3 regions of the Siccibacter colletis genome follow, and region 1 is predicted to be linked to each of the others. Evidence: predicted binding sites of a transcription regulator. Region 1 holds the regulator's gene; each other region holds the start of a gene.
The links. Region 1 encodes ArgR, which controls arginine synthesis, uptake and breakdown. Its sites were predicted from a motif close to ANTGAATAAAAATACANT; they were not measured.

Region 1 (4,188 bases):
AGACGCAGGGCATGGAGCAGATTCAGGGCATCATTGTTAACGAGCTGGATCCGGGCGGGGCCGCTGAACTGGCGGGTATTCATGTGAATGATGTCATCGTCTCGGTCAACAATAAGCCTGCGGTATCGGCGCTGGAGACGATGGACCAGGTCGCTGAGATCCGCCCCGGCTCGGTGATCCCGGTGGTGGTGATGCGTGACGATCGCAAGCTTACGCTGCAGGTCACCATTCAGGAATTCAAAGAAGAAGAGACCCAGACCCCGCAGTAGCGGGCGGGCATAAAAAAACCGGAACGCAGGTTCCGGTTTTTTTTCATCAGCGAACGGGGCTTATTTGTTATTCACAAACTCTTCGCCCAGCGTGATGTCTTTTTTCAGGGTGTCGAGCATGCCTTCCAGCGCCTGCTGTTCGAACGCGCTCAGCGTGCCGATTGATTTACGCTCTTCCACGCCGTTTTTACCCAGCAGCAGCGGCTGCGAGAAGAAGCGCGCGTGCTCGCCGTCGCCTTCAACGTAAGCGCACTCAACCACGCCCTGCTCGCCCTGCAGCGCGCGCACCAGCGACAGACCAAAGCGTGCTGCCGCCTGGCCCATAGACAGGGTTGCAGATCCGCCACCGGCTTTTGCTTCTACCACTTCGGTCCCGGCGTTCTGAATACGTTTGGTCAGATCAGCCACTTCCTGCTCGCTGAAGCTCACGCCCGGGATCTGGGAGAGCAGCGGCAGAATGGTAACGCCAGAGTGACCACCGATCACCGGCACGTCGATCTCCGTCGGCTGTTTGCCTTTCAGCTCGGCCACGAAGGTGTTGGAGCGAATGATATCCAGCGTGGTGACGCCAAACAGGCGGTTTTTATCATACACACCCGCTTTCTTCAGCACTTCCGCCGCGATAGCCACGGTGGTGTTAACCGGGTTGGTGATGATGCCGATCAGTGCTTTCGGGCAAGTGGTTGCGATCTGCGCCACCAGGTTTTTCACGATGCCGGCGTTTACGTTAAACAGGTCGGAACGATCCATGCCCGGTTTACGCGCCACGCCTGCGGAGATCAGCACCACGTCCGCGCCTTCCAGCGCCGGGGTCGCATCTTCGCCGGAGAAACCTTTGATTTTTACGTTGGTCGGGATATGACTCAGGTCAACCGCAACCCCAGGGGTGACGGGAGCGATGTCGTACAGAGAGAGTTCTGAGCCTGAAGGCAGTTGGGTCTTAAGTAGAAGGGCAAGCGCCTGGCCGATACCACCTGCCGCGCCGAGGACTGCAACTTTCATCCTAAACTCCTTATTATGGTTAGCAAAATCGTGCCGTTACTCCATGTGGTGGCGACCATAATTGAGAGAGTATGCAATTACAATCGTCATACGGTAAGTCTGCGACATTACGCAATCATTGGTAGCAGTAATGAATCATCGCGCACTGACCGTACCGCCCGGGTCACTACCGAAGCAACAGATCAACAGGCGGTTACATTACACCCTCACCAGACATCAAAACAACATCATTTTGATAACATTTAATTTACTTTCACCCTTATTTTCGGGACGTGATACAGGCATGTTCCTTGATAACTTATTTTGATAAAATCGTCCGCTTTCATAACATTATTTCAGGCTGCACCACCGCAGATGGTTTGCATAAAAATTCATTCATATGCATAATAATGTTGTCTCTGTCGCCATCCATGGGTGAATTATGCGTACCTCATCAAAACAAGAAGAACTCGTTAAAGCGTTTAAAGCGCTCCTGAAAGAAGAGAAATTCAGCTCTCAGGGCGAAATTGTTCAGGCCTTACAGGACGAAGGCTTCGAAAATATTAACCAGTCCAAAGTCTCTCGTATGCTGACCAAATTCGGGGCGGTGCGTACCCGTAACGCGAAGATGGAGATGGTCTACTGCCTGCCGGCAGAGCTTGGCGTGCCTACTACCTCCAGCCCGCTGAAAAATCTGGTGCTGGATATCGACTATAACGACGCCGTGGTCGTGATTCATACCAGTCCGGGTGCGGCACAGCTTATTGCACGCCTGCTGGACTCCTTAGGTAAGGCAGAAGGCATCCTCGGCACTATCGCCGGCGACGACACCATCTTCACCACGCCGGCGCGCGGCTTTACGGTAAAAGATCTCTACGAAGCCATTCTGGTGCTGTTCGAGCAGGAACTGTAATTCACCGCGCAGGTCACGATAGATAAAGGGGCAATTCGCCCCTTTTTTGCTATTTATCACCAGTCCTTCTTTAGCGATTAGTGCTAAAAACTACCCATCCCCTCATATTCATCACGAATATTTCACATAAACCGCACAAAAGGTTCATTTTCCGTAACCATATGATTTTCAATATATATGGCTAGAAATGTGGCTGTAAATTAACCGCTTTTATAACTATCAGCTATAAAAAAAGGCGCATTTACGTTAAAGTTTCGCAGGAAACCATTAGCATGGTATTAATTTTTCGGGTGACTAGTGTATACTTGATTTCGTGATGAGGGTCACAAAACGAACCCTCCAGAAAAATTACGACGAGGAAAACATCCATGAAAATCAAAACGACTGTAGCGACTCTGAGCCTTCTCTCCATGCTGTCTTTCGGTGCTTTTGCAGCCACCTCTATCAATGCTGATGAAGCGCAGAACCGCGAAGCTATCGGTACCGTATCACTGGGCGCGGTAGCGACCTCCCCGATGGATATGCGTGAAATGCTGAACCAGAAAGCGGAAGAAAAAGGCGCGTCTGCTTACCGCATCATCGAAGCACGTACCGGCGATCACTGGCACGCGACTGCCGAACTGTACAAATAAGTTCACCCTTTACCCTGTTTCCCGAATCAACATCACCTGCGCGGCCCAGACAAAAAAACGGCACGTTAACCCTAAGGCCGCCGGGTAATGAATTGAGGAGTTAATTATGAAAAACGTAATGAATATTGCCGCACTTGCCCTGGCTTCCGTGATGTCTTTCGGTGCCAGCGCAGCGGCCCATCTGGTCAACGCTGACGAAGCGCAAAACATGCAGGCGATGGGTAGCGTATCGGTCACTGAAATCACCGGCGCACCGATGGATATCCGTCAGGCCTTAGCGGAAAAAGCCACCAAAGAAGGGGCCAGCGCGTACCGCGTCACTGAGTTAACTCAGGGCGACCACTGGCACGCCACCGCACAACTCTACAAATAAACCCTCGTCGTCTTGTCCGACGACTTGCCCCTGCTCGCCAGGGGCTTTTTTATGCCTGCCGTTCAGGCGTGACGCACGTTAAACCGCAGTTGCCCCTCCAGCTCTTCTTCCGCCTCTTCAAACAGCAGGATCAGCGCCCCGTAGCGCCGACGCTGCCCGTCTGGCAGATGGGTAAACTCGATCTCTGCCGGAAGCGGAATACCGCCCCCGGTAACCACATCCCAGAGCGCGTCCAGATCGCTCACCGGCGCCTTCTCTGGCGTCAGGGTGCGAGCGAACTGCCGATAAAAATCACTCTGATCCTCTATCTCATCAAAGTCGAAGGTATAGATATTCATGTCTGCCTCCGAATGGGCGCGCCGCACGGCACGCCCGCTGTTGTTATCATCGCTTACAGCCCACCGAGGTGAAGCGTCTTCACTTCCAGAAACTCTTCCAGCCCCAGCACCGAGCCTTCGCGACCCAGGCCGGACTCCTTCACGCCGCCGAATGGCCCCAGCTCGGTTGAAACGGCACACTCGTTTACGCCAATCATGCCGCTCTCAATCTGCGAGGAAACGCGGAATACGCGCTGCAGATTTTGCGTATAGAAGTAGGCGGCCAGGCCATACGGCGTATTGTTAGCGCGGCGGATAACCTCTTCTTCCGTAGTGAAGCGGAAGCAGGCGGCCAGCGGCCCGAAGGTTTCCTCCTGCGCCAGCGTCATCTCGTCGCTGGCGTCCGCCAGCACCGTCGGCTGCCAGAAGTTACCGCCCAGCTCGTGGGCTTTACCGCCAGCCAGTACTTTTGCCCCCTTGCTGATGGCATCGTCAACATGCTCACACACCTTATCCACCGCTGAGCGCTCAATCAGCGGCCCGACCACCACGCCCTCATCGAGGCCATTCCCTACTTTCAGCGCGTTCACCGCCTGCGCCAGCTTCGTGACAAACTGGTCATAGACGCCGTCCTGAATAAAGAAGCGGTTGACGCTGACACACACCTGGCCGGCATTGCGGAACTTGTTCGCCACCGCACCCT
Region 2 (4,188 bases), 680 kb from region 1:
GTCTGCGAGCGGCGTGACAGGCAGTGAATCGGCCTGGGTTTTGGCGTACGAGCAGGGGTTCATGCGATAACGCGGGGACGGCAGAGCGTGGCGGGTGCACCAGGCACCCGCTGTTATCACTAATGCCAGCAGAAGTGATGCACTACCTGACCAATCAGCTCGCGCGTCGGCTTGATGAAGCGCGTTTCGATGTACTCATCCGGCTGGTGGGCCTGGTTGATTGAGCCCGGGCCGAGCACCAGCGTCGGGCACAGCGTCTGAATAAAGGGTGCTTCGGTACAGTAGTTCACCACGTCCGTCTGGGCGCCGAGCAGCTTTTCCACTACCTGCACCAGCTGGTGATCCGGCGGACACTCATAGCCCGGAATGGGCGGGTGCAGTTCGGCGAGATTAATACGCCCCGGCCAGCGGCTGCTTACCGGCTCCAGCGCTTCACTCAGCAGGCCGTTAAGATCGTTGAGCGTCATACCCGGCAGCGGACGGATATCCATGTGCAGCTCGCAGCAGGCGCAGATGCGGTTCGCTGCGTCGCCGCCGTGAATGTGACCGAGGTTCAGCGTCGGATACGGCACGGTGAACGCATCATAGTGATAGCGCTCTTTCAGGCTGTCGCGCAGCGCCATGATGTGGGTGATGGCCTCGTGCATCAGCTCAATGGCATTCACGCCGCGCGCCGGATCGCTGGAGTGGCCCGACTGGCCCAGCACGCGAATGGCGTTGGAGATATGCCCCTTGTGCGCCCGCACCGGCTGAAGGGACGTCGGCTCGCCGATAATCGCGCAGTCCGGACGCAGCGCCGTGGTTTCGGCAAAGTAGCGCGCCCCCGCCATGGTGGTCTCTTCATCCGCAGTTGCCAGAATGTAGAGCGGCTTTTTCAGCTGCGTCACATCCACGTCACGCAGCGCATCAAGAATAAAGGCGAAAAAGCCCTTCATGTCGGCGGTGCCCAGCCCGTAGAGCTTGTTGTCGTGCTCGGTCAGGGTGAACGGATCCCGGGTCCAGCGCCCATCATCAAAGGGTACGGTATCGGTATGCCCTGCCAGCAGCAGGCCGCCCGCGCCCTGGCCAGTACTCGCCAGCATATTGAATTTATTGCGCGTACCCGGCACCGGCTGCACTTCAACGTTGAATCCCAGCTCTTTGAACCACCCGGCCAGCAGATTGATTAAAGACGCATTACTCTGATCGAGAGACTCCTCGGTTGCGCTGATGGATGGTGTGGCGATCAACGCACGGTAAATCTCGATAAATGGTGGTAATTTCATTTTCACTGTTGACATACCTCAGGTCGGATAGTATCAATATTCATGCAGAATTTATGAATAAAAATACAATAACGTTGAGCGTAAAGGAATTCGTTTCGCTTCGGTGATTCAAACCTCGCTCACTGACGTGGCCTGGGCCCGCCAGCCAGCGCCTGAAGCAAATGACGTAAGAAGGTTTAGCCCCGATGTTGAAAACCCTGATTGTTGGTGCCAGTGGGTATGCTGGCGCAGAGCTTGTGGCTTATGTGAATCGCCATCCACATATGACCATAACCGCTTTGACGGTCTCAGCGCAAAGCAATGATGCGGGAAAGTTAATCTCCGATCTGCATCCGCAGCTGAAGGGGATTGTCGATCTCCCGCTGCAGCCGATGGACGACATCAGCGAATTCAGCCAGGCCGATGTGGTGTTTCTCGCCACCGCTCATGAAGTGAGTCACGACCTCGCTCCGCAGTTCCTCAAGGCAGGCTGTGTGGTGTTCGATCTCTCCGGCGCGTTCCGCGTCAACGATCCGGCGTTCTATGACACCTATTACGGTTTCACCCATCAGCATCCCGACCTGCTGGCGCAGGCGGTGTACGGGCTGGCGGAGTGGAATCATGACCAGATTAAAGAAGCGACGCTGGTGGCGGTGCCGGGCTGTTACCCGACCGCAGCGCAGCTGTCGATCAAGCCGCTGATCGACGCGGATTTACTGGATCTTAACCAGTGGCCGGTGATCAACGCCACCAGCGGCGTCAGCGGTGCCGGGCGTAAAGCGGCGCTCTCCAACAGCTTCTGTGAAGTGAGCCTGCAACCCTACGGCGTGTTTCACCATCGCCATCACCCGGAGATCGCGGTGCACCTCGGCGCATCGGTGATCTTCACGCCGCACCTTGGCAACTTCCCGCGCGGGATCCTCGAAACCATCACCTGCCGTCTGAAGCCGGGCGTGACTCATGCGCAGGTCGCGGCGGTGTTCCAGGATGCCTACGGCGATAAACCGCTGGTGCGTCTCTATGACAAAGGCGTACCGGCACTGAAAAACGTAGTCGGCCTGCCGTTCTGCGACATCGGCTTTGCGGTAAAAGATGAGCACATCATCGTGGTGGCGGCGGAAGACAACCTGTTGAAAGGTGCGGCGGCCCAGGCGATGCAGTGCGCGAATATCCGTTTTGGCTTTGCCGAAACGCAGTCACTTATTTAACAGTCAGGTGAGATGATGAACCCGTTAATTATCAAGTTAGGCGGCGTATTACTGGACAGCGAAGAGGCGCTGGAGCGCCTGTTTACCGCGCTGGTCAACTATCGTCAGGCGCATCAGCGCCCGCTGGTTATCGTGCACGGCGGCGGCTGCGTGGTGGACGATCTGATGAAGCAGCTTAACCTGCCGGTTACCAAGAAAAACGGTTTGCGCGTCACGCCTGCGGACCAGATTGACATCATCACCGGCGCGCTGGCCGGGTCCGCCAACAAAACCCTGCTGGCCTGGGCGAAGAAGCATGACATCGCCTCAGTCGGCCTGTTTCTGGGCGACGGCGACAGCGTGAAGGTAACCCAGCTTGACGAAAGCCTCGGCCACGTTGGCCAGGCGGAGCCGGGTTCGCCAAAACTTATCAACACGCTGCTTGAGGCGGGTTACCTGCCGGTGATCAGCTCTATTGGCGTCACCGCAGACGGTGAGCTGATGAACGTCAACGCCGACCAGGCTGCTACCGCACTGGCCGCCACCTTGGGTGCAGATCTGATCCTGCTCTCCGACGTCAGCGGCATTCTGGACGGCAAAGGCCAGCGCATCGCGGAAGTGACCACCGCCAAAGCGCAGCAGCTTATCGAGCAGGGCATTATCACCGACGGCATGATTGTCAAAGTGAACGCGGCGCTGGACGCCGCCCGTACTCTGGGCCGCCCGGTGGATATCGCCTCATGGCGTCACGCCGAACAGCTGCCCTCTTTATTTAATGGGGTGTCGATTGGCACCCGCATTTTAGCGTGATGACAGATTTTTTAAGGAAACAAACAATGCAAAACCACGGCATTAAAAAAGTTGTACTGGCATACTCCGGCGGCCTCGACACCTCGGCCATCATTCCCTGGCTGCAGGAAAACTATGCAGGTTGTGAAGTGGTGGCCTGCGTGGTGGATATCGGCCAGGATCGTGACGACCTGAAAGGCGTTGAGCAGAAAGCGCTGCGCTCAGGTGCGACCGAATGCTACGTGGTAGATGCCCGCGAAGAGTTCATCAAGGATTACGTCTACCCGGTGCTGCAGACCGGTGCGCTGTATGAAGGCAGCTATCTGCTGGGTACCTCAATGGCACGTCCCCTGATCGCCAAAGCGCTGGTGGATGTGGCAACCAAAGTGGGTGCCGACGCGCTGTGCCACGGCGCAACCGGGAAAGGTAACGACCAGGTGCGTTTTGAATCCGCCTGGGCGGCGCTGGCACCTCATCTGAAAGTGATCGCCCCGTGGCGTGAGTGGAACCTGCGTTCCCGTGAAGCGCTGCTCGACTACCTGAAAGAGCGTGACATCCCGACCACCGCGTCGCTGGAAAAAATCTACAGCCGCGATGAGAACGCCTGGCACATCTCGACCGAAGGCGGCGTACTGGAAAGTCCGTGGAATGCCCCGAACAAAGACTGCTGGGTATGGACCGTCGATCCGCTGGAAGCCCCGGATCAGCCGGAGCAGGTCACCGTTACCGTTGAGAAAGGCAACGTGGTTGCCGTTAACGGCGAACGCCACAGCCCGTTCCAGTGTCTTGAAGTGCTGAACAAAATCGGTGCGAAGCACGGCGTAGGCCGTATAGATATCGTGGAAAACCGTCTGGTGGGTATCAAGTCCCGCGGCTGCTATGAAACCCCGGGCGGCACCATCATGATGGCAGCCCTGCGCGGCGTGGAGCAGCTGGTGCTGGATCGCGACAGCTTCAAATGGCGCGAG
Region 3 (4,188 bases), 1.2 Mb from region 1:
GCGCGGGACGGCAGGCGGCCACGCTTCGGCGGCATGCGGTAAATCGGGTACTGGAATTCGCCCTGACGGGTATGACGCGCCTGCACCACCGGCGTGTAGTAGCCGGTAAACTGTACGTTACCGTAGTTGTCTGCCCCTTCCATCTGCCAGGCATTCAGCCCGAACTGGTTCAGGTTGCGGGTATCGCCCCCGGCACGCAGCCACTCCTGCACCGCGCTGTAGACATTGCCCTGGCTACCATAAAGACGTGGCGAGGCGCTGCGGATCTGATTCACCTGCTCGGCGAAGTCGCCGGCGTTAATCGGCGCGCCAGTGGCATCCGGCTGATTAACTAATGAGAAAGGCTGGGTAAATTTCCCGTCGCTGTACTGCTGCCCACGGTCGGTAGGCTTTGAGGAACAGGCGGCAAGCAGCGTAATCATTGCCCCTGTAAGAAGGTAGTGTGCCCAACGTCCTTTCATGATCTCTCCGGAATTTGCCACGGCGTGCGAAGGAAGATAGCAAACCGTACCTGGGATTGAAATGTGAAGCCAGCGCGTAACAGTAAATACGCCTGGTAAATAAACAAATGGCCGGATAATTAGTCAACCTGAGCCAAACATCGAGTTTTATTGGAAAAAAGGGTTGCATCGAAAAGCGAGCGGAGTATAGTGCGCTTCCACGGACGCGGGGTGGAGCAGCCTGGTAGCTCGTCGGGCTCATAACCCGAAGGTCGTCGGTTCAAATCCGGCCCCCGCAACCAATTACGATGCTGGCAACAGCCAAAAGCGCGTAATAAAAAGAAGAAGTAGTAAGACGGACGCGGGGTGGAGCAGCCTGGTAGCTCGTCGGGCTCATAACCCGAAGGTCGTCGGTTCAAATCCGGCCCCCGCAACCAACTTATAAATAAGCACCCTTAAGGGTGTTTTTTTATGCCTGAAATTCAGCGCCGCCAAAAAACGGCGCGTTATCCGCGCCGCGCCATCCGTGCATCATCGGCAAAATAGGCTTCAATCCCTGCCAGAATCGACTCCGCCACCTGCTGCTGAAACGCCGCCGTACGCAGCTTGCGCTCCTCTTCCACGTTACTGATAAACGCCGTTTCCACCAGAATCGACGGGATCTCCGGGGCTTTTAACACCGCAAACCCGGCCTGATCGACGCTGTTTTTGTGCAGCTTATTCACGCCGCCCAGGCGCTTAAGTACCTCTTTCCCGAACTTCAGGCTGTCGGTAATGGTGAGCGACTGCACCATGTCGAACATCGTATGGTCGAGATAGCGATCGCCGCTTTTGCTCACCCCACCGATCAAATCCGCGGCATTCTGCGTCTGCGCCAGATACTTTGCCGCCGTGCTGGTGGCCCCTTTGGTGGAAAGCGCAAATACCGACGATCCACGCGCCGCGCGGTTGGTGAAGGCATCCGCGTGAATCGAGACGAACAGATCCGCCCGCTGCTTCTGGGCTTTGGCAACGCGCACCTTGAGCGGGATAAACACATCCTCGTTGCGCGTCATAAAGACCTTCATGTTGTTCTTTTTCTCGATCAGAGCGCGCAGACGGCGAGCGATCTGCAGCACCACGTCTTTTTCTCGGGTCTTGTACTTGCCGATAGCGCCGGGATCTTCCCCACCGTGACCGGGATCGATCATGATGACAATCGGGCGATCGCGCCCGGCTTTACCCGGCTGCGGACCACCGGAGGGGGTTTTCTGCTCCAGTTCGCCCTTGTTGTAATCCTCAAGCAGCGCCAGCAGCGGATCTTCCGCGTGATTGCCGTTAGCCGGGTAGAGATCCATCACCAGGCGCTCTTTGAATTCGGCCACCGGGGCCAGTGCGAACAGCTGCGGCGACACGTTCTGCTTCAGCTCAAACACCATGCGCACGGTATTGGGATCGAACTGGCCGACGCGTGCCGACTGAATAAAGGGATCGTCACTGCGGATCTGATTGCCCAACCCTTTCAGCACGGCATTCAGATTGATCCCTTCGATATCCACCACCACGCGTTCCGGGTTACTTAGCGCAAACTGGCGGTATTTCAGCACGCGGTTTGATTCAATGGTCACGCGCGTATAGGTGGAGGCAGGCCAGACGCGCACAGCGATGACCTGGCCTGAAGCCGCCAGCCCAACCTGACTGACGCTTAATAACCACATTGCCCCCGCCCCCTGCAAAAGATGACGACGGCTTACGCCTGAATTAAAACCTGACATGCCACTCCCGGGTAAATAACCTGAAATTCTGCGTAGATTGTTAAAATTGGAGCAAAACTTTAGCGAAAGGCGCTAACGCTGTCATCTATAAAAGGGTAAACATTACGTCATATCTCCTTCACCCTCGGCGCGTACCCTCAGGGGCGGATGAAATTCCTGCTTGCACACTGCGCCACAAAAGAATAAAAATACAAAAATTACGAATAAAAATTCAATGAGGGGTTACCGTGGTTAAGGAGCGTAGAATCGAACTGGTGCAGGGATTCCGCCATTCTGTTCCTTATATTAATGCCCACCGGGGTAAGACATTCGTCATTATGCTTGGCGGCGAAGCCATTGAGCATGAGAACTTCTCCAGCATCGTCAACGATATTGGTCTGCTGCACAGTCTGGGCATCCGCCTGGTGCTGGTTTATGGGGCGCGTCCACAGATCGACGCTAACCTGGCAGCGCATCATCATGAACCGGTGTACCACAAGCACACGCGCGTGACCGACGCCAAAACCCTCGAACTGGTTAAGCAGGCAGCGGGACTGCTGCAGCTTGATATCACCGCTCGCCTTTCCATGAGCCTGAATAATACGCCGCTGCAGGGCGCACATATCAACGTGGTGAGCGGCAACTTTATTATTGCTCAGCCGTTAGGCGTGGATGACGGCATCGACTACTGCCACAGCGGCCGTATTCGCCGCATCGATGAAGAAGCGATCCACCGTCAGCTCGACAGCGGCGCTATCGTGCTGATGGGGCCGGTTGCCGTATCGGTTACCGGTGAGAGTTTTAACCTCACCTCAGAAGAGATTGCCACCCAGCTGGCGAGCAAACTGAAAGCGGAAAAAATGATTGGCTTCTGCTCGTCTCAGGGCGTCATCGATGACGACGGCAACATCATTTCCGAGCTGTTCCCCAATGAAGCCCAGGCCCGGGTTGAAGCCCTCGAAGAGAAAGGCGACTTTCACTCCGGGACGGTGCGTTTCCTGCGCGGCGCAGTCAAAGCCTGCCGCAGCGGCGTGCGCCGCAGCCACTTAATCAGCTATCAGGAGGATGGCGCGCTGCTGCAGGAGCTGTTTTCCCGCGACGGCATCGGTACGCAGATTGTTATGGAGAGTGCCGAGCAGATCCGCCGGGCTAATATCAACGACATCGGCGGCATCCTTGAGCTAATTCGCCCGCTGGAACAGCAGGGAATTCTGGTGCGCCGCTCCCGCGAGCAGCTGGAAATGGAGATTGATAAGTTCACCATTATTCAGCGCGACAATCTGACCATCGCCTGCGCCGCCCTCTATCCGTTCCCGGAGGAAAAAATCGGCGAGATGGCCTGCGTGGCAGTACACCCGGACTACCGCAGCTCGGCGCGGGGCGAGGTTCTGCTCCAGCGTATTGAAACCCAGGCAAAGCAGATGGGGCTGAGCAAACTGTTTGTACTCACCACGCGCAGCATTCACTGGTTCCAGGAGCGCGGCTTTACGCCAGTGGACATTGACTCTTTGCCTGAGAGTAAAAAAGAGATGTACAACTATCAGCGCCGCTCGAAAGTGCTGATGGCCGACCTCACCTGACAGATTCAGGCTCCCTCTGGAGCCTGAATCTGGTGCGCGCCAAAGATCGCCGTCAGGCCACTGCGCCGTTCAATACGCGTATCTATCGCCTGCTCCAGCACGCGTTCGCTGGCATAGAGCGACAGCTTACTGCGCGCTCGCGTGATGGCGGTATAGACCAGTTCGCGCGACACCACCGGGGTAAACTGCGTCGGCAGCACCAGCGCAGCATGATCAAACTCGGAGCCCTGCGACTTGTGCACCGTCATTACCCATGCCGTCTCGTGAGCCGGTAAACGCCCCGGCTGGACTGACTTAATTGTGCCATCAGGCATCGGGAACCAGACGCGCAGCCCCTGCCCTCGATCCAGCGCAATGCCGATATCGCCGTTGAACAACCCCAGCGCGCTGTCGTTACGCACAATCATCACCGGACGCCCTTCATACCAGCGGGAG

Region 2: the regulator ArgR is predicted to act here: its motif matches at 1,318-1,335, upstream of argC (N-acetyl-gamma-glutamyl-phosphate reductase).
Region 3: the regulator ArgR is predicted to act here: its motif matches at 2,372-2,389, upstream of argA (amino-acid N-acetyltransferase).

What each region holds. Positions count from the first base shown of each region.
Region 1 is NZ_CP074352.1:419,490-423,677, reverse strand. It holds gene degS (outer membrane-stress sensor serine endopeptidase DegS) at 1-269, shown strand, start outside; gene mdh (malate dehydrogenase) at 330-1,271, opposite strand; gene argR (transcriptional regulator ArgR) at 1,693-2,163, shown strand; gene yhcN (peroxide/acid stress response protein YhcN) at 2,532-2,795, shown strand; gene yhcN (peroxide/acid stress response protein YhcN) at 2,902-3,168, shown strand; gene KFZ77_RS02080 (barstar family protein) at 3,231-3,506, opposite strand; gene KFZ77_RS02075 (NAD-dependent succinate-semialdehyde dehydrogenase) at 3,560-4,188, opposite strand, start outside.
Region 2 is NZ_CP074352.1:3,806,059-3,810,246, reverse strand. It holds gene argE (acetylornithine deacetylase) at 120-1,271, opposite strand; gene argC (N-acetyl-gamma-glutamyl-phosphate reductase) at 1,451-2,452, shown strand; gene argB (acetylglutamate kinase) at 2,465-3,241, shown strand; gene KFZ77_RS18180 (argininosuccinate synthase) at 3,268-4,188, shown strand, end outside.
Region 3 is NZ_CP074352.1:3,274,212-3,278,399, forward strand. It holds gene mltA (murein transglycosylase A) at 1-461, opposite strand, end outside; tRNA gene KFZ77_RS15760 (tRNA-Met) at 666-742, shown strand; tRNA gene KFZ77_RS15765 (tRNA-Met) at 801-877, shown strand; gene amiC (N-acetylmuramoyl-L-alanine amidase AmiC) at 947-2,194, opposite strand; gene argA (amino-acid N-acetyltransferase) at 2,422-3,753, shown strand; gene recD (exodeoxyribonuclease V subunit alpha) at 3,759-4,188, opposite strand, start outside.